2 regions of the Erwinia tasmaniensis Et1/99 genome follow, and region 2 is predicted to be linked to the other one. Evidence: predicted binding sites of a transcription regulator. Region 2 holds the regulator's gene; the other holds the start of a gene.
The links. Region 2 encodes Fur, which represses iron uptake genes when iron is present. Its sites were predicted from a motif close to ATAATAATGAGAACNACTATCAA; they were not measured.
Positions count from the first base shown of each region.

Region 1: ftnA (non-heme ferritin) is a predicted target of Fur. The motif match lies at 1,767-1,789, and genes of this name have one in related genera.

Region 1 is NC_010694.1:534,029-543,323, reverse strand. Features, by position in the region: gene ETA_RS03465 (TonB-dependent siderophore receptor) at 1-1,305, shown strand, start outside; gene ftnA (non-heme ferritin) at 1,967-2,479, shown strand; gene ETA_RS03455 (ABC transporter substrate-binding protein) at 2,548-3,678, opposite strand; gene ETA_RS03450 (acid phosphatase) at 3,874-5,136, opposite strand; gene ETA_RS03445 (lysophospholipid acyltransferase family protein) at 5,248-6,975, opposite strand; gene ETA_RS03440 (winged helix-turn-helix domain-containing protein) at 7,335-8,240, shown strand; gene ETA_RS03435 (hypothetical protein) at 8,215-8,673, shown strand; gene ETA_RS03430 (lysozyme inhibitor LprI family protein) at 8,675-9,295, opposite strand, start outside.
Region 2 is NC_010694.1:2,620,948-2,630,242, forward strand. Features, by position in the region: gene ETA_RS12740 (YbgA family protein) at 1-325, opposite strand, end outside; gene kdpE (two-component system response regulator KdpE) at 575-1,255, shown strand; gene pgm (phosphoglucomutase (alpha-D-glucose-1,6-bisphosphate-dependent)) at 1,307-2,947, opposite strand; gene seqA (replication initiation negative regulator SeqA) at 2,972-3,502, opposite strand; gene ybfF (esterase) at 3,770-4,534, shown strand; gene ybfE (LexA regulated protein) at 4,684-4,965, shown strand; gene fldA (flavodoxin FldA) at 5,107-5,637, shown strand; gene fur (ferric iron uptake transcriptional regulator) at 6,029-6,472, shown strand; gene mtr (tryptophan permease) at 6,526-7,770, opposite strand; gene ETA_RS12785 (hypothetical protein) at 7,887-8,276, opposite strand; gene glnS (glutamine--tRNA ligase) at 8,389-9,295, opposite strand, start outside.

The DNA of each region.
Region 1 (9,295 bases), 1.8 Mb from region 2:
GAAACGCGTTTTGACGAGGCGTATAACGTCACCGACGGCGCGTCCGATCTCGCGCAGCTGAACGCCGAATACCGTATTGATAACCAGTGGACCGCAAAATTCGATTACAGCTTCAGCCAGGACAAGTACAGCGATAATCAGGCGCGCGTGATGGCCTACGATGCCACCAGCGGCACGCTGACACGGCGCGTTGACGCAACCCAGGGATCGACCCAGCGCCAGCACGCGGCACGCGCCGATCTACAGGGCAATGTGAACATCGGCGGGTTCTATAATGAGATCCTGACCGGGATCGCCTACGAGAACTACGATCTGCTGCGTACCGATATGATCCGCTGTAAAAACGTGAAAGATTTCAATATCTACCGTCCATCCTACGGTTCGACAGGAACCTGTAGCAGCGTGTCGGCCTCCGACAGCGATCAGCGTATCCAGCAGGTGAGCTACTCTGCCTACGTCCAGGATGCGCTCTACCTGACCGACAGGTGGATTGCGGTCAGCGCCGTGCGCTACCAGTATTTCACCGAATTTGCCGGAAAAGGCCGTCCGTTTAACACCAATACCGACAGCCGTGACAGCGCCTGGGTACCAAAATTTGGCCTGGTCTACAAAGCAACGCCAAACGTATCGCTGTTTGGTAACGTTTCGCGTTCGTTTATGCCGCAGTATTCGATTGCCAGCTATATCGGTGAGCTGCCGCCGGAAACCGCTACGGCTTATGAGGTGGGGGCCAAATTCGATCTGTTCAGCGGCGTGACCGCTAACGTTACGCTGTTTAATATCGACAAGCGCAATGTGCTGTACACCGAGACGGTCGGTGACGAAAGCGTGGCGAAAACCGCCGGTAAAGTCCGTTCACGCGGCGTTGAGGTGGACGTTGCCGGTGCGTTAACGCAGAACGTTAACCTGATCGCCAGCTACGGCTATACCGATGCCAAAGTACTGGAAGATCCCGATTATAAAGGCAAGGTGCTGCCTAACGTTCCGCGCCACACCGGATCGCTGTTCCTGACGTACGATTTCCATAACGTTATCGGCGGCAATACGCTGACCGTTGGCGGCGGTGGCCATGCGGTGAGCCGCCGTTCGGGTGACAACGCTGAAAACTACTCATTACAGGGCTATGCGGTGGCCGATGCGTTTGCCGCTTACAAAATTAAGACGCGGCATCCGGTGACCCTGCAAGTTAACGTCAAGAACCTGTTCGACAAGACGTATTACACCTCATCTATCGCCACCAACAATCTGTCCAACCAGATTGGCGATCCGCGTGAGGTGCAGTTTACCGTGAAGATGGATTTCTAACCGCCTGCCTTGGCCAGAGTCGACTGAAAACAGAGGTCGATTCTGGCTTAATCAGCCATGAAGGATTACCCTCCCCCCCGCTGCCATACTCCTGGCGGATCACATTAGCTCTCATTTCACCCGCGTCGATGCAGATTAAACATTTCGCTAATTCGTTTATAGCCAGATCGTCTGCATTGATATATTTACAGCGTTTATTTTTACCCATCGGTGATAACGACACGATCGAAATAAAGAGATAAAAAACAGCCTCTGACGTTTCTAAAAAGTGGACTGGTTCCTGTTAGTAATAAACGACGGCTTTTATATTTTGCATTTTTTCAGCCAGATCGCGATAACGAATCATCCCGGTCAGGTATTTTTTGCTGTGATCCCCCCGCCCTGGCACAAAGCGCCGCCAGACCCGCCGGCACGCTGAAAGACAGCACCAGGGCAGGACGGCAGAGGCCCGCGCATCCTTAATAAGAATGGTTATCAGACTTATTTAAACTATTAATGAAAGGGGTTTAAATAATGGAATGATTATCAATAACTTTAAAAAAACGAAACGGGAATATTAATTTAGCCACTGCTATAATTAATCATGTTTATTTGCGCACAACATGTGCATAATGCACCGAAATCACCTGTTCAATACTGCCCATAGGGTAAAGGAGTCACCATGCTGACTAACGAAATGACCGCTCAGCTGAACGATCAGCTGAATCTGGAATTCTATTCTGCCAACCTGTACCTGCAGATGAGCGCATGGTGCAACAACAAAGGATTTGAAGGCGCTGCCGCTTTCCTACATGAGCATTCGGTAGAAGAGATGCAGCATATGCAGCGTCTGTTTAACTACCTGAGCGATACCGGCGCAATGCCGGTGCTGGGGACTATTGATGCGCCCCCGGTAACCTTTAACTCTCTGCACGAAGTGCTGGAGCAGGCGTATCAGCACGAGCAGCTGATCACCGCCAAGATCAATGAGCTGGCACATTCCGCGATCACCACTCAGGATTACTCAACGTTCAACTTCCTGCAGTGGTATGTCGCCGAGCAGCACGAAGAAGAGAAACTGTTCAAATCCGTGCTGGATAAACTGGCGCTGGTCGGTAACAGCGGTCAGGCCCTGTTCTTCGTGGATAAAGACCTGAAGAAAATGAGCGAGCCCGGCGCACATCCTCAGGCTTAAGCCTTCAGCGACTTCGCTTAAAAAAGGCGGCCCTGTTTCAGCGGCCGCCTTTTTTTATGCCGCCGCGCTTACCGCGCGCTCGCCGGCAATGTCACCCAGTAGCCAGGCTGATAATCTATCGGCAGGAAACGCTGATAAAACTCACGGAAAGTCGCATCCGGGTCGATATCTTTAAACAGCTCGGGATGCAGCCACTTGGCCAGCGCCTGAATGGCGACAAACTGATACGGGCTGTCGTAGAACTGGTGCCAGATAGCGTGCGCGTTGCCATCAGTGGCAACCGGCAAAGTACGGAATGCGGGCCGCGCCATCAGTGCGGTCAAACGCTGGCGGGCAACGGCTAAATCAGCCCCGGGCCCAACCCCCACCCAGCCGCCTGCGGTATTGTAGTTTTTCCAGTTGGCCCCGGTGACCACCACCACATCCGGACGCGCGGCAATAATCTGTTCGGGATTGAGCATGCCAAAGGTGCCGGGGATCAGCTCTTTGGCGATGTTGACGCCTCCGGCAACTTCAACCATGCGGCCAAAGTTCTCATCACCGAATGACATGCAGCACTCTTCCGTGTAGCCCCCCGCACGGTCCAGCATCACCTTCGGTCGTTTGCCCTGGAAGTTTTTCAGTCGGTCAGTCACGATATCGATCTGCCGCTGGCGAAAGGCAACGATCTCTTCCGCTCGCGCTGACTTACCCACCAGCTGTCCCATGATGCGAATACTTTTTTCAGCATTTTCGAAGGGCTTTTCACGAAAGTCGATAAACACAACCGGGATGCCCAGCTTGCTGAGTTTCTCGGTCAGTTTGGACTCGTCGGTCGCGGCTTTAGACTCAAGGTTCATCAGCACCAAATCAGGTTTCAGCGTCAGAGCCTGTTCAATGTTAAAGGTGCCGTCCTTCGCGCCGCCAAAGGTCGGTAAGGTGGCAATAGACGGATATTTCTTGGCGTAAATCTGATAGCTGTCGAAATCGGCCTTGGGCAGATCGTCACGCCAGCCGACCACGCGTTTAAATGGCGCATCGGTATCAAAGGCGGCTAGCAGATAAATCTGTCGTCCTTCTCCGAGGATCACTCGCTGTACTTCGGACTTAATTTCAACTTTACGCCCGCTGACGTCTTCCACCACGAAGGGTGCCGCCAGAAGCGTCGCTGACGTGAGCAAACCGCCAGCCAAAACCCATAATTTACCCCAGAATGTCATAGCCAACCCCATACAAAAGAAAATGATTATTATTATCAATCCCAAAGCTGCCCCCGGATGCTACGACGAATAAAAAGCAATGACAATATGTGTCAGGAAATTTCTTAAGATGTCTGGGGGCGGGAAGAAGAGATAGAGCAGATATGGGCGAAGGTGCCGGGGTATAGCAGCCTGCGCCCATTTTATCGATGGTGGTTAGCGCGCTGCGGCTACCGCATCGTGCAGGTTCAGGCGCTGCCAGAAGCTCTGGTCGGCATTTCCCGACAGCGGATAGCCGCCCGCCAGCGCCGTCTTCACCATCAGCTGACGGCGCTGCGCCGCACTAAGATGAGGTAACGGCGCTTCCAGCAGCACTTCAGCCCCTTGCGGCACCACCAGCGGTGACGGCGCTGCCGTTTCGCGCGGCAGGTTGTAGGTGAGGGTAAAGCGGTAGAAGGTCTGCATGGATGCCGCCGCGTAAGGATCGTCTTTTAACGGCACTTTCGCACAGGCAGATAGCGACATACCGCACTCTTTCTCCAGCGCCGTACGTAACTGCCGTTTCGCCTCATCGAACAGGGAACGATACTGCGGATCGTTAAGATAATGTGCCAGGTTACGCTGCGCCACCATGCGCGAACCCATGACGTCCAGCGGGTAGTGTACGCCGAGCACAACGCGCGAATAGCCGTAGCGCGCCGCGCGATCCACCAACGGAACAAAGCGTTCCGGCACCATTTGAGCCATCAGCAGCGCATCGGTATAGCCAGTATTGGTATGGCCGCTAGGGAAGGCGCCGCCGTCCGCCGTGTACGGATGGTTATCTTTGACGATGGCGCTGTCCGGTACAAGATGGATCGTGTTAGCTGGGATCAGGAACGGGCGCGGATAGCCAAAATGCTTTTTCGCTTCGCTGGTGCTGACCTCGCTGGCCTTGATCAGCGCCGCGGCTTTGCTTAACTCACCTTTGTTATAGGCGCGGATAAAAGCCTGCCCAAGCCGAGGCCCCAGCGCATCGGCCAGGAAAAAGAGATAATTCTGTCCTTCGGCGTCGACCAGCGCCTGCTGCCGCAGTCCGCTGGTCGCATTGAGATTGATCGTTTCCACCGTTGCCAGGTTCTGCCGCAGCGTATTTTTAGGCAGACTGCTAAAGGTTTCCAGCAGGGCAATCCCCGCCTGCTGCTGCTCTTTTTTCGCAAAATCGTAGCCGGTGGATTTCAACCAGGCCTTATCTGCCAGCGCCTGGCCCTGCCCGGCACCCTCCAGCTGGCTGCGGGTTAGCGTGCCGCTCTCGCCTTTGATGCTGTCGAGCAGCGAACGATGTATTTGATTTTCCAGTTCAACAAAAGCAGTACTTCTGCCAGCCGCGGTGGTTTCATTCGCCATCGCCGCCACCTGCGGCAGATCGGCGGCGTTTTTAGCCTGGGTAAATGGGCTGAGCAACAGTGCGGCGGTCAGTAACGTGAAGCGAAAACGCATAAATTATCCTTTTTATCATCATAAATTTAACCTTGCCGACAGGCAGGCTAAGGGCAAAAGATGACGTTTTTATGGCAATTCATATTCGGTAACAGATAAGTCCCCGGGATTTTATCCGGCGCTGTCCTGCTTCGATGTCGGCTGATGAGGTGCGATATAGCGCTGGTAGCGGCTCTCTTTCAACATCGTGATATCGACCAGGACCAGTCCATCAATACAGTGATTAAAATCCGGATCGCAGCCAAAATCGATGAACTGCACCCCGCCCGCTTCGCACAATTCGGAATATTGTTTGTATAAAGGTGGGATCGCGCTGCCGAGGTTGCCCAGCAGCTGCTTTAATCGCTTCAAATCCTCGCCGTAATTATCGCCGCTGAACTGCGCCAGCACAGCCGGTAGAGAAGCCGGATAAGGTCGGCGCGAGGTCGCCAGCGGCAGCTCAGCCGCAAAGTACAGGCGATAAAACGCAACCAGCAGATCGCGTGCCGCCAGCGGCAGACTGCCGGAGATAGACACCGGGCCAAAAAGATAGCGATACTGCGGGTACCTCGCCAGATAAACGCCGATCCCCATCCACAAATAATCAAGACCGCGTTTACCCCAGTAGGCCGGCTGAATAAAGCTGCGCCCCAGCTCAATCCCCTGCATCAGCACCGGATCCATTCGATGGTCGTAATGAAACAGGCTATGACTGTAAATACCGTCCAGCCCTTTGTCCTCAAGCTGCCGTGCCGTAGGGATAAAACGATAGGCGCCCACGATCTCCAGGGCCGCCTCATCCCACAGGATCAGGTGATAATAATCATCGTCAAAATCGTCGAGATCGCGCCGCTTACCGCTACCCTCTCCCACCGCCCGGAAGGCAATTTCGCGCAGTCGCCCCAGTTCGCGCAGAATGGGCACATATTCTTCACCATTTCGGCGATAAAGCCAGACGGTTTTACCGTCCGGCAGCTTCCCCAGTACCTCACAGTCACCCAGCACACGTTTTAGCACCGCGCGATCTTCGGCACGCGCGATGGCCGCTTCGGTTTGGAAGAGTCCGGGTTTGCCCTGCGCAATATGGTAAAGATGTTCGCGAAAGCGGGCCGCCAGCGCCTTCGCCGGGGGACGGCCATCGTACCAGCTGGCCCAGGGGATACGCCTGCCGACGATCAGCTTTAGCCGCGTGCCGCGTTTGTTAAACATCTCTTTAAACAGCAACAGCGTCGACAGCGGCCGATACATGACGGAAGTGAGATAGAACAAAAGGCTGTTGTGACCGCTAATGTGAACCGGCACGATGGGGGCACGAAAACGCGCGGCAAGCCGTAAAAAACCGTGGTTCCACGACCTGTCCCTGATCCCCTGTTTCCCCAGGCGGGAGACCTCTCCAGCCGGGAAGAAAATCAGTACCCCCTGCTGCTCCAGCTGCTGCTGCATGCTCTCAACCTGCTGGCGGCTGGTGCGCTTGCCCATGTTGTCTACCGGCAAAATCAGGCTATCCAACGATCCCATACGGCTCAACAAACGATTAGTGACGATTTTTACATCACGCCGCACCTGTGACACCGCATGCAACATTGCCAGCCCGTCCAGAGTACCAAGAGGATGATTAGCCACAATGACCACTGGCCCATGGCTGGGAATCTGTTCCAGATCGCGCTCGCTCAGTTCACAGCTGATGTCCAAATATTCGAGCACCTGCTCGACCCTATCCAGCCCTTTCAGATGCCTGTTTCGGTGGCTGAAAAGCTGGATCTCTTTTTCATGTAGCAGATATCGCAACAGGCTTTTCTGCCAGTCCGAGGCCTGATATTCGGGACGCAAATCGTTAAGTAGGCTTTCGACGGTAAGCACAGGCTAATCTCCGGGAACGTTACCGGTACGCTACCCCGCCTAAATGACGGTTCGATATCAAAGAGATGACAAAAAAATAATTCAGCATTAAGAAAAAGACAGTCTGGTTTAGCATTCACATTCGCGTTTAATGATGTCGGTTTTTGTTACAGGAGAAAAGGAACGACATCGTCAGGCCGTCTGCACCTGACGATATAAATCATTAAATTTATCGCTGCTTTTGGCCTTAATTAATTATCAGACTTAGTAATAATAACCGTTTATAATCGGCCCGCATGCGGTGAGGATAATGTCAACTTTGACGGTGAAATCTGTTATTACGTGGATACTCACATTTATTTCGATGATATACGGCGACTATGACTGTGGATTGTATTATTAATCACTGGGGCGTTGATTTTGCTTCCGGTACTTTACTCCATCAGGACAGCGGCGAACAACGCCGTTTGGGGGAGTATCAGCTCAAGCTACTGCGCGTACTGGCGGAAAATGCCGGAAAGACTTTTTCGCGTGAAGAGTTAAATCATCTTGTCTGGGAACGACGTGTAATTGGCAATAACAGCCTGCCGAATGCCATCCATGCGCTGCGTGTAGCGCTTGAGGATGATGGCAAGCTACAGAAGGTTATCAAGACCATTCCCAAAAAGGGCTATATTCTTGAGGCCGAATTTTGTGAGATGCTCTCCAATCCCCAATCTAAGACGCAGATGTCAGAAGCCGACGCGGCGATTGAGCAACATGCGCAGGCGGAGCCCGAGCTCGAGACTGCCGTTTCGCACCCGTCGTACAGCGCCCCAGGATCTGAACATCATCAGAAGCCCGCCGCCCGTAAGCTGTGGTATTGGCTGGTGCCTTTACAGGCCGTTCTTTTAATCGCTTTGCTTGTCTGGATGCTGATACCCCGCGATTTCTGGTTCCGCACGCAAATACGCGAGCAGGACGCGGGGGTTTACAGCAATATTCGCCTGCTTGAATTACACCGCCGCAATGAGAAAACCTCTGCCGCTGGCGAATTAAGCAAACAGCTGGAGCCCGCTTTTTATTCTCTCAACCAGATTTTAAAAAACAAGCAGGTCAATATGGAGGTGTTCTTTTTTTCATCCGGCGTTTCGCTCAACTACACGCTGACGTTGAAAAGCCGCTGCGGCAGCAAGCAGCTGGCAATGAATATCGTTAACTGGCGTATGAATGGCAATCTGCTTAGCGCGTTGATCTATCGGGAAAGTGAGAGAAAGCTGAATGAAATGGCGAACTGCGTCAATTAGTTTACTGTTGGCCACCCTGGCGATAGTGCTGGTGGCCGCTCTGATGAAACGGCTGCCAGGTCAGCAGGAAGTTCTGCTGTCTTCCGAATTTGCCGCAGAGGATCTGCAACTGGGATACTACGATCTGCTGTCTCGGCAGCGTGAAGTTTATGACTCCAGTATTGTCTCCCATGACAAAACCTCGATCATGACGCTAACCAGCCCTAATGATAGCCGCTTTGTGCTTAAAATTTATTTGCAGCAGCACAACTCGATTTTTAAAGGCGTCACGTTTGATTATCAGCTGGTTTATTTTGCAGAGAGCCATCAGGCGCGCATGATCAAAAGCATTATTGGGGATTCCGGGCGTAACGGGATTGCATTTGTCACGCTTCATTTTGAAGACAAACGCCTGATCGTTACGCCCTCGGGGCAGATCTACAGCTACCGTTAAATTAACGATCGATAAACCTCGCCTGCCAGTTGGCGAGGGTTTTGGGGAGCGTCTTTTTATCGTTTTCGGTGGTCACGTAGTGCAGCTTTACCCCCTTTCCTTCATCCGCTGGCTCCAGGCGTAGCGCCCATATTTTTCCCTGTGGGCTGGTCATTATCATCGCCGCTTTTCGATTCGCCAGACCTTTTACCCACAGAACCATCACGGTTGCCCCAATATTGTCGAGATCCCTTCCTCTGGCAAAATCCGTAGCGGTATCGACATACTGCTGATAATCCGTACCCACCAGCTGGCGGAATTTATCATCCGTTGCCCGATCGGTGAAAATCCCGATACTGAGCAAGGTCGCGGGCGGACGCGGATCGGTCTGGCCCTTTATATAGATACCGTCAATGGCCATCTCACCCGGCAAGAGCAGGCTGCAACTGCCGGCGCTATCACTACTGACTTTTAACCTGCCGTCTGCCAGCGGCACCAGAATAATGGCGCAATCTCCACCCCAGTTAATTTTATCGGTAAAACCAACGCCGGAATAACGGTGCACATCGCCCGCGAAAACCGAGTGGTTGACGCCGCCTTTTACGTTGCCATCCATATGGAATTGCTGACCGTCGTATCCGCT
Region 2 (9,295 bases):
TGGGGGATTTAGCGCAGACAATATAGCCGCAGAGATGATGTAATTGGCTCACTTTTTGTTCTGAGAACGCCTGCATCTTTTCCGTGACGGGCAGATCGTTGCCGTTGCTGAAACAGAGCGATATCTCGCCCTGCGCCGCTTCGGTCAAGCGCAGCGCGGGGCGCGGAGTGGGCAGTCCGATCGCCATCTCCGGGCATACGGGCTCGTAACGAAGAAAAGGGGCCAGCTGCTGTGCGGCAAATTCACTGCGTTTATGTCCACCGTCAAAGCGCACGCGCTCGCCCAGCAGACAGGCGCTGATACCAACCGGAATTTTTTTATCCATAGTTATACAACCTCAAAAAACCTGTACACATTTAAGTGTAGCTTAAAATCCTACTTCCCTGGCAAAAATATCCCCCCCTGAAGCCGATCCCTCCGCTTTGGTCCGGTTTGGGGTCAAGGTATGGCCAGATAACGCCGTTCCCCCCGGCACCACTCGGGCGGATGAATATCACAGACGCACTCCTCTTTTTTTTGCTAGATTAGGCCGGGTATGCGCTACGCAGCGATGAAAATTGATTGTCGAGGTTGTGTGACCACCATTCTGATTGTTGAAGATGAAAAAGAGATCCGCCATTTTTTGCGCGTCGCGCTGGAGGGCGAAGGCTTTCGCATTGTCGATGCGGAAACCCTGAAGCGTGGCCTGATTGAAGCCGCAACGCGCAAGCCGCAGCTGGTGATCCTCGACTTAGGATTGCCAGACGGCGACGGCAGCCAGTTTATCCGCGAAATTCGCCAGTGGAGTACGATACCCGTGATTGTCCTCTCGGCGCGTAGCGATGAGCAGGATAAGATCGCCGCGCTGGATGCCGGTGCCGATGACTTCCTGACGAAGCCTTTTGGCGTGGGTGAGCTGCTGGCAAGAGTCCGGGTTGCGTTACGCCATCACCCGCAGAACGGGGAGAGCGGGCAGGCTCAGATCGGTTTCGGCAGCGTTAGCGTTGATATCGCGGCCCACCGCGTCACGCGCAACGGTGAGGCCCTGCACCTGACGCCCACGGAGTTTCGCCTGTTGGTCAGCCTGCTGAACCATCCCGGTAAAGTCATGACTCAACGCCAGCTACTGATGCTGGTATGGGGACCCAATGCGGTTGAACATCACCATTATCTGCGTATTTATATGGGCCACCTGCGGCAAAAGTTGGAACAGGATCCGGCACGTCCCCAGCATCTTCTGACCGAAATCGGGGTTGGCTATCGCTTTATGCCATAAAAAAAGGGCATTCACCCTGGGTGAACGCCCCTTTTTTACAACCTGTCAGAGTCAGGCGTTATTCAGCACCGCGCTGACAATCTCTACCGCTTCTTTCTCAATTTTCTCGCGATGCTCGGCGCCGAGGAAACTTTCGCAGTAAATTTTGTAGGCATCTTCCGTACCGGACGGACGCGCGGCAAACCAGCCGTTTTTGGTCATCACCTTCAGACCACCGATCGCCGCGCCGTTGCCCGGAGCCGCCGTCAGGCGGGCGGTGATAGCATCCCCTGCCAGCGTGTCGGCACTGACCCTATCCGGTGACAGTTTTGACAAGGCGGCTTTCTGTGCTGAAGTCGCCGGAGCCTGCAGACGGTTATAGCTGGGCGCCCCAAAGCGCGCGGCCAGCTCATCATAGTGCTGCTGCGGGTTCTTGCCGGTGACCGCGGTAATTTCCGCCGCCAGCAGACACATGATAATGCCGTCTTTATCCGTTGACCACGGCGTGCCGTCGAAGCGCAGGAATGAAGCGCCCGCGCTCTCTTCGCCACCAAAGCCGAAGCTGCCGTCGAACAGACCATCAACAAACCATTTGAAACCGACCGGTACTTCTACCAGCTTCCGCCCCAAATCGTCCACCACGCGGTCGATCATCGCGCTCGAGACCAGCGTTTTACCGACGGCAACGTCTTTGCCCCACTGCGGGCGGTGCTGGAACAGATATTGAATCGCTACCGCCAGAAAATGGTTAGGGTTCATCAGGCCAGCCGGCGTGACGATACCGTGGCGGTCATAATCCGGATCGTTGGCAAACGCCAGGTCAAACTTATCGCGCAACGCCAGCAGCCCCGCCATGGCGGACTCCGAAGAGCAGTCCATGCGGATCACGCCATCGTGGTCCAGATGCATAAAGCGGAACGTCTGGTCGACGGAATCATTAACAATGGTCAGATCAAGCTGATAAAAATCAGCAATACGCTGCCAGTAAGCTATACCGGCACCGCCTAACGGATCGACGCCAATCTTCAGCCCGGCTTTCTGGATAGCCGCGATATCAACGATTTGCGCCAGGCCTTCGATATAGGGCTGGATCAGATCTTTTTCCTGCAAATGGCCACTGGCCCACGCCCGATCGAGCGTGACGCGCTTAACTTCTTTCAGCCCGTCTTCGATCAGCGCGTTAGCGCGGTCTTCCACCACTTTCGTCACGTTGGTGTCGGCAGGGCCGCCGTTTGGCGGATTATATTTGATCCCACCATCTTCCGGCGGGTTGTGGGACGGCGTGATAACAATGCCGTCGGCCAGTGGCCCGCCGTGTTTATTGTGCTCAAGGATAGCATTCGAGATGGCTGGCGTTGGCGTATAGCCGTTATCCTGCTGGACGATCACATCCACGCCGTTTGCCGCAAGGACTTCCAGCACCGAGATAATGGCCGGTTCTGACAGTGCATGCGTGTCCTTACCCACGTAGCAAGGCCCGGTCACACCATTCTTTTTACGTTCTTCAGCAATAGCCTGCGCAATCGCCAGAATGTGCATCTCATTAAAGCTATGACGGCCCGCGCTACCGCGATGGCCGGAGGTGCCAAATTTCACCGCATGCTCTGCATTACCCCGTTCAGGCTGCAGGACATAATACTGCGAGGTTAATTGTGCAACATTAATCAAATCGCTCTGCCGGGCGGCTTGCCCGGCACGGGGGTGATTGGCCATTGGCGCTTCTCCCTGACGCTAAAGTTAGAGGGTACCGCAAACTTTCTCTGCCAGTTCCGTCGGGAACTGCATTGACAGCATGATGTGTTCCACCATGCTGCGTTTACGGTCGGTATTGGTATTGGTGATCACCCAGTATGGCGTGCCGGGAACATGCTGCGGCTTGGTATGGGTACCACTCTCCAGCAACGTTTGCTGATTACCCGCAAAGTAAACGCGGGTACGTCCATGCAGTGACTCTGTCGCGGCACCAAACGCTTTGGCATCCAGACTGTACAATGTCGATAAAATCAGCATGAAGCGATTCACGGCTCTTTTCTGCTCTGCATACTCATCAGACAGCAACAGCTCACGCACTGCGCGCACAGGATTCTGTGGTCGTACCTCTGCCTTAGCGGACGGTTCGGTGGCAGAGGCCCCGGCCGTCAGGGGCGCGCTTTGGCCCGCGGTGAACTTCAGCATCCGGCGCAAGATATCCGATGCGCTTTCACCAATATGCAGAGTGTGGCTGGCAATATAACGGTATAGCTCTTCGTCGACTTCTATCGTTTTCATCTTTATCCAATACGGTTGTTGCTTATCAGAACCCCGGTGGCCAGAGCCGAACATGAGCATCATTGTCGTATATTGATAGCTCCAGCCCAACCTGTTCCAACATCAGGACTATAAAGTTAAATACTGCCAGAGTGTAGCGCCAGGCCCGTTTCACGGCAAAAGTCAGATTATGCCTTAACAAACTCCATGAACACCCCCTCTGCCAGCAGAAGAAACTGTGGAATTCATGATACCCTAACCCCCCCTCTCAACTGTAAGAACTTCGCTATGAATTTGAATTTCCGCGTGCAATCTGAACAATCTGTGACCAACGATATCCCGCTGGTGCTGATCCACGGCCTGTTTGGCAGCCTGGATAATCTCGGCGTGCTGGCACGGGGGTTAAAGGACGATCGCCGTCTTATCCAAGTTGATGTGCGAAATCATGGCGTTTCCGGGCGCGCAAGCGAGATGGACTATCCGCTGATGGCCAAGGATATTCTCGATACGCTTGACGGCCTGCAGGTCGGGCGCTTTGAGGTCATCGGTCATTCCATGGGCGGGAAAATCGCCATGACGCTGGCAGCGCTGGCTCCCGAACGCGTGGGGGGGATGGTGGTGATTGATATTGCGCCCGTTGCTTACCGCACTCGCCGCCATGACCCGATATTTACCGCCCTGCGGGCCGTGACGGCCGCCGGTATAACCCGGCGCGGTGATGCCGCGATGCTGATGCGTGAAACCCTCGCAGAAGAAGGCGTTATCCAGTTTCTCCTCAAATCATTTCATGAAGGAGAATGGCGTTTCAATGTTCCGGTGCTGTGGGAATGCTACGACCGCATTATCGGCTGGCAGCCCCAGCCTGCATGGCCCCATCCGGTGTTGTTTATTCGTGGCGAGCTCTCACCTTATCTGGCCGATGAATACCGTGACGAGCTGCTGGCGCAGTTCCCCCAGGCACGCGCACATGTGATTGCGGGTGCAGGACATTGGGTTCATGCGGAAAAGCCTGATGCCGTTTTGCGCGCAATCCGTCGTTTTTTTGCGCTGTAAAAACAATTATTTCCCGCTGCGGTGAAATGATTGTCGTCACCACTTTCGCTGGGGTATGATGGCGCGCTAAAATTTAGCCGCTGCTGATTTTTCAGGCGGCATGACGGACTTATTCACCAGAAATACAGCCTTTCAGTATTACGATCCCTATGGCAAAAGAGAACACGGACCGCACAACGCTCGATCTGTTTGCAGATGAACGTCGGCCGGGACGACCTAAAACAAATCCGCTAACGCGTGATCAACAGCTGCGTATCAATAAACGCAATCAGCTTAAACGCGATAAGGTACGCGGGCTAAAGCGTGTCGAACTCAAAATGAACAGCGATGCGGTCGAAGTGCTGAACCAGCTGGCCGAAGAGCGCAACATGAGCCGCAGCGAACTGATTGAAGAGATGCTGCTTCAGCAGTTGCAACACCATCAGAGCTGAACGCTGGCGTACTTAGCACTCAGCAACAAATGTTGCGGTATTTACAGATTTATCCGCTCACGTCAGTCTGCTATCATTATGCTTATCTGATTGTCATTCAGCAGTCACCATATCATTAAGATTCAAGAGGTTATTAAACTCATGGCACTTGTCGGCATTTTCTTTGGCAGCGACACAGGTAATACAGAAAATATTGCAAAGATGATCCAGAAGCAGCTGGGTAAGGACGTTGCAGAAGTTCATGATATTGCCAAGAGCAGCAAAGAAGATCTTGAAGCCTTTGATATTTTGCTGCTGGGCATCCCGACCTGGTATTACGGCGAAGCCCAGTGCGACTGGGATGACTTTTTCCCCACCCTGGCCGAAGTCGATTTTAACGGCAAGCTGGTTGCCCTGTTTGGCTGCGGCGATCAGGAAGACTATTCAGAGTACTTCTGTGACGCCATGGGCACCATTCGCGATATCATCGAGCCAAAAGGGGCGGTCATCGTCGGTCACTGGCCAACCGAAGGTTACACTTTCGATGCCTCTAAAGGTATGGCGGACGATAACCACTTCCTCGGTCTTGCTATCGATGAAGACAGGCAGCCTGAGCTCACCAACCAACGCGTCGATCGGTGGGTTAAGCAAATTTTTGATGAACTTCAGCTGCAAGAAATCATCGAAGCCTGAACCGTTGACCCGGCGTGGGACGCTCCCCGCCGGGTCAACGGTTTTTGCTATAGAAGCAATAGATTCAAATTTGTACCTTTCACCTGCGAAACGGTATAATACCCCTATCGGTTATCGGCTCTCTAAGCGCCCGTCTCGTTTTTGACGACCCCCGTCGGCTAAAGGAAGATCGGCAGTGGCAGTTCGAAATGTTAACTTTGCACTATCCGGGCGCTAACTCCCCTGACGGTAAAGAATTTTATTCTCACCTTTGTCAGCGGTTCTGGCCCCCATTTTGGTTTTCATTTCGACGTATCAGTTCTATACTGACTTTCATTCCGCTTTAGCGTCGACCGATGTTCAGGGCCTTACGGCCACTAAGTGACGAGCAAAGTAACAGGACAAAATCCGCATGACTGACAACAACACCGCATTAAAGAAGGCCGGCCTGAAAGTCACGCTTCCCCGACTGAAAATTCTGGAAGTGCTTCAGGAACCCGAAGGCCATCACGTCAGTGCGGAAGACTTGTATAAACGCCTGATCGACATGGGCGAAGAAATTGGTCTGGCCACGGTTTACCGCGTGCTGAACCAGTTCGACGACGCGGGGATCGTGACCCGCCACAATTTTGAAGGCGGGAAATCCGTTTTCGAATTGACGCAGCAACAGCACCACGATCATCTGATTTGCCTGGACTGCGGCAAGGTCATTGAGTTTAGCGACGAATCCATTGAGTCGCGTCAGCGCGATATCGCCACGCGTCACGGCATCAAATTGAGTAACCACAGCCTTTATCTGTATGGGCACTGTGCTTTGGGCGACTGTCGTGAAGACGAGACCCTACACGACAAGTAATCATGCTTTCAAATGTTAAAACGGTGGCCTCTGTGCCACCGTTTTTTTTCCTGTTACTGGGTATAAGCCGGTAGCCATCCACCGTAGGACAGTATTGAGACCACCGCATTTAAGGCCCCGAACGCCAGTACCAGCACTACAGGTAACACGCCTCCCCTTACCCGCCATGATGCGCTAACAAAACGCTGACGCGCCCGCAGGGCAAGCAGTGCCGGCGTGATCACCGCCCACACGGTTGCCGCCAGCCCGGCATAGCCGATGGCCAGCAGAAAGCCGTTCGGCCAGATCATCGCAGCCGTCAGCGGCAGAATAAACGTCAGAACCGTGGTTTTCAGCCGCCCGCTCGCTGAATTATCCATTCGGAACAGATCGGCAAGATAATCAAAGAAGCCGAGGCTGACGCCAAGAAATGAGCAGGCTACGGCAAAATTAGAAAAAATATCCAGCAGCAGGTTCAGATTGCGGCTCTGTAACACGCCTGACAGCGCTGAGACCAGCACATCAATATTGCCACCCTGCGCGGCGATCGCCTTAAATTCAGCACGCGGAATATTGCCCATCGTGCCAATGATCCAGACAAAGTAAATCACCAGTGCCAGCAGCGTTCCGTAGATCAGGCAGCGGCTAATACGGCCAGCATCCTTGCCATAGTAGCCAATCAGCCCGGCAATATTGCCGTGATAGCCAAAAGAGGCAAGGCAAAATGGCACCACTATCCACAGGTAGCGCAGATAGTGACTCTCACCCGCGCCGCTGTCCAACAGATTGGCGGGTTGGATATGCCATAGCAAACCGCCGAAGATGGTCAGAAAAGTGATCACCTTCGCGCCAAGAAAAATAAGCGCCATGCGGCTCACTACCGCGGTTCCCAGCCAGATAAATAGCGCAACAAGCAGCGTGAATAACAGCCCCGCTACGCGTGCCGATATTCCCACATTGAGCTGATTCAGGCTGTGCTGAATTATCGCACCGCTGGCAGAGATATAAGCATAGGTCAGGATGCTAAGGACAAATACCACCGAAAGCCCGTTGAAGGCATTCCAGCCGCGTCCCAACAGATCGCGGGTGACGGTATTAAAACTGGCTCCGGCAGGATAGTGCAGGCTGGCTTCAAGATAGAGCAGCCCGGATAGCAACATGCAGAACCAGGTGACGATTAACATCACGGATGACCAGGCAAACCAGGCTCCGGACATCACCACCGGTAGAGAAAACATGCCGGCACCAATAATGGTGCCGCCGATGATCAGGGTTCCCCACAGCGTGGAGGGTAGAGCAGCAGAAGCAGGCGCGTCCATAGCAAATCCTTAGCGAAAAACAGAATAAAAACGCCTTCGCCGGGATATTCCACTGGCTAAACGGCATTAACGCCGCATAGTTTACCTGCAATAACACTATTGAACTAGTACAGTAATTAACTTACAACCATCGTTTCTTGTAAATAGTGCCAGCGCGGCGGATTGCAGGCGCAATCAATCACCGCGAGTGCAATACGATCGGTGCAGCGGTTCCCCTGCTGCTGTCGCTCGTGATACTGAATGACCGCCCGCTGGCCGAACCGGGCGATAAGCTGGCAGCGCTCAATGGTGATAGCAACGCCCTTTCGTCCCCCGGTCAGTTGCGCAAAAAGCGCGCCAACCTCATCCAGCGAAAGCATTTTTCCGGTCGGCGTCACCATAGTGAACTCTGGCGAAAAATGACCAAGCAGCTGCGGAATTTTGCTGCCGTCACCATTGAATACGTCCGCGATAATCTGATGCAGCACGATGACGCTGTTACTGGCCTGGTCAATTAATTCCGACATGTCATACCCTCAGTCCAATGTGTTGAAAAAAAGACAATAACGATAAAGAAATCATCAGAAACGGCTGAAAAAAAAGGGCGAATCATCGCCCTTTTCATTTATAAAATCCGGCCTACTCGCCGTTTTTAGCCCAGGTATCGCGCAGCCCCACGGTGCGGTTAAACACCAGCTTATTCGAGGTGGAATAAACGCTGTCAGCGCAGAAGTAACCTTCACGCTCAAACTGATAAGGCGCAGACGCCAAAGCCTGCTGCATGCCCGGTTCAACAAAGCCCTGGCGGATAACCAACGATTCCGGGTTGATGGTCGTGAGGAAATCCTCCGCCGCCGCCGGGTTGGGCACGCTGAACAGACGATCGTACAGACGAAATTCTGCCAGCAACGCGTGCTCTGCTGACACCCAGTGGATGACGCCCTTCACTTTGCGCCCGTCGGCCGGATCTTTGCTCAGGGTATCAATATCGCAGGAGCAGAACAGGCAGGTGATATTCCCCTCTTCGTCCTTCGCTATGCGCTCGGCTTTGATCACGTAAGCGTTACGTAACCGCACCTCTTTACCCAGAACCAGACGCTTATAATGCTTGTTCGCCTCTTCGCGGAAGTCGGCACGATCGATGTAAATCTCGCGGCTAAACGGCACCTGACGCGTGCCCATCTCCGGCCTGTTTGGGTGATTCGGCATGCAGATCGTTTGCTCATGATGAGCAGGCAGATTTTCAATCACCACTTTGACCGCATCCAGTACCGCCATCGCGCGCGGTGCGTTTTCGTTCAGATCGTCACGGATGCAGCTTTCAAGCGCCGCCATTTCCACGATGTTGTCCTGTTTTGTCACGCCGATGCGGCGGCAGAACTCACGAATAGACCCCGCGCTGTAGCCACGACGGCGCAGGCCGGACACGGTCAGCATGCGCGGATCGTCCCACCCTTCAACCACCTTTTCCGTCACCAGCAGGTTCAGCTTGCGCTTGGACATGATGGCGTATTCAAGGTTCAGGCGTGAAAACTCATACTGGCGC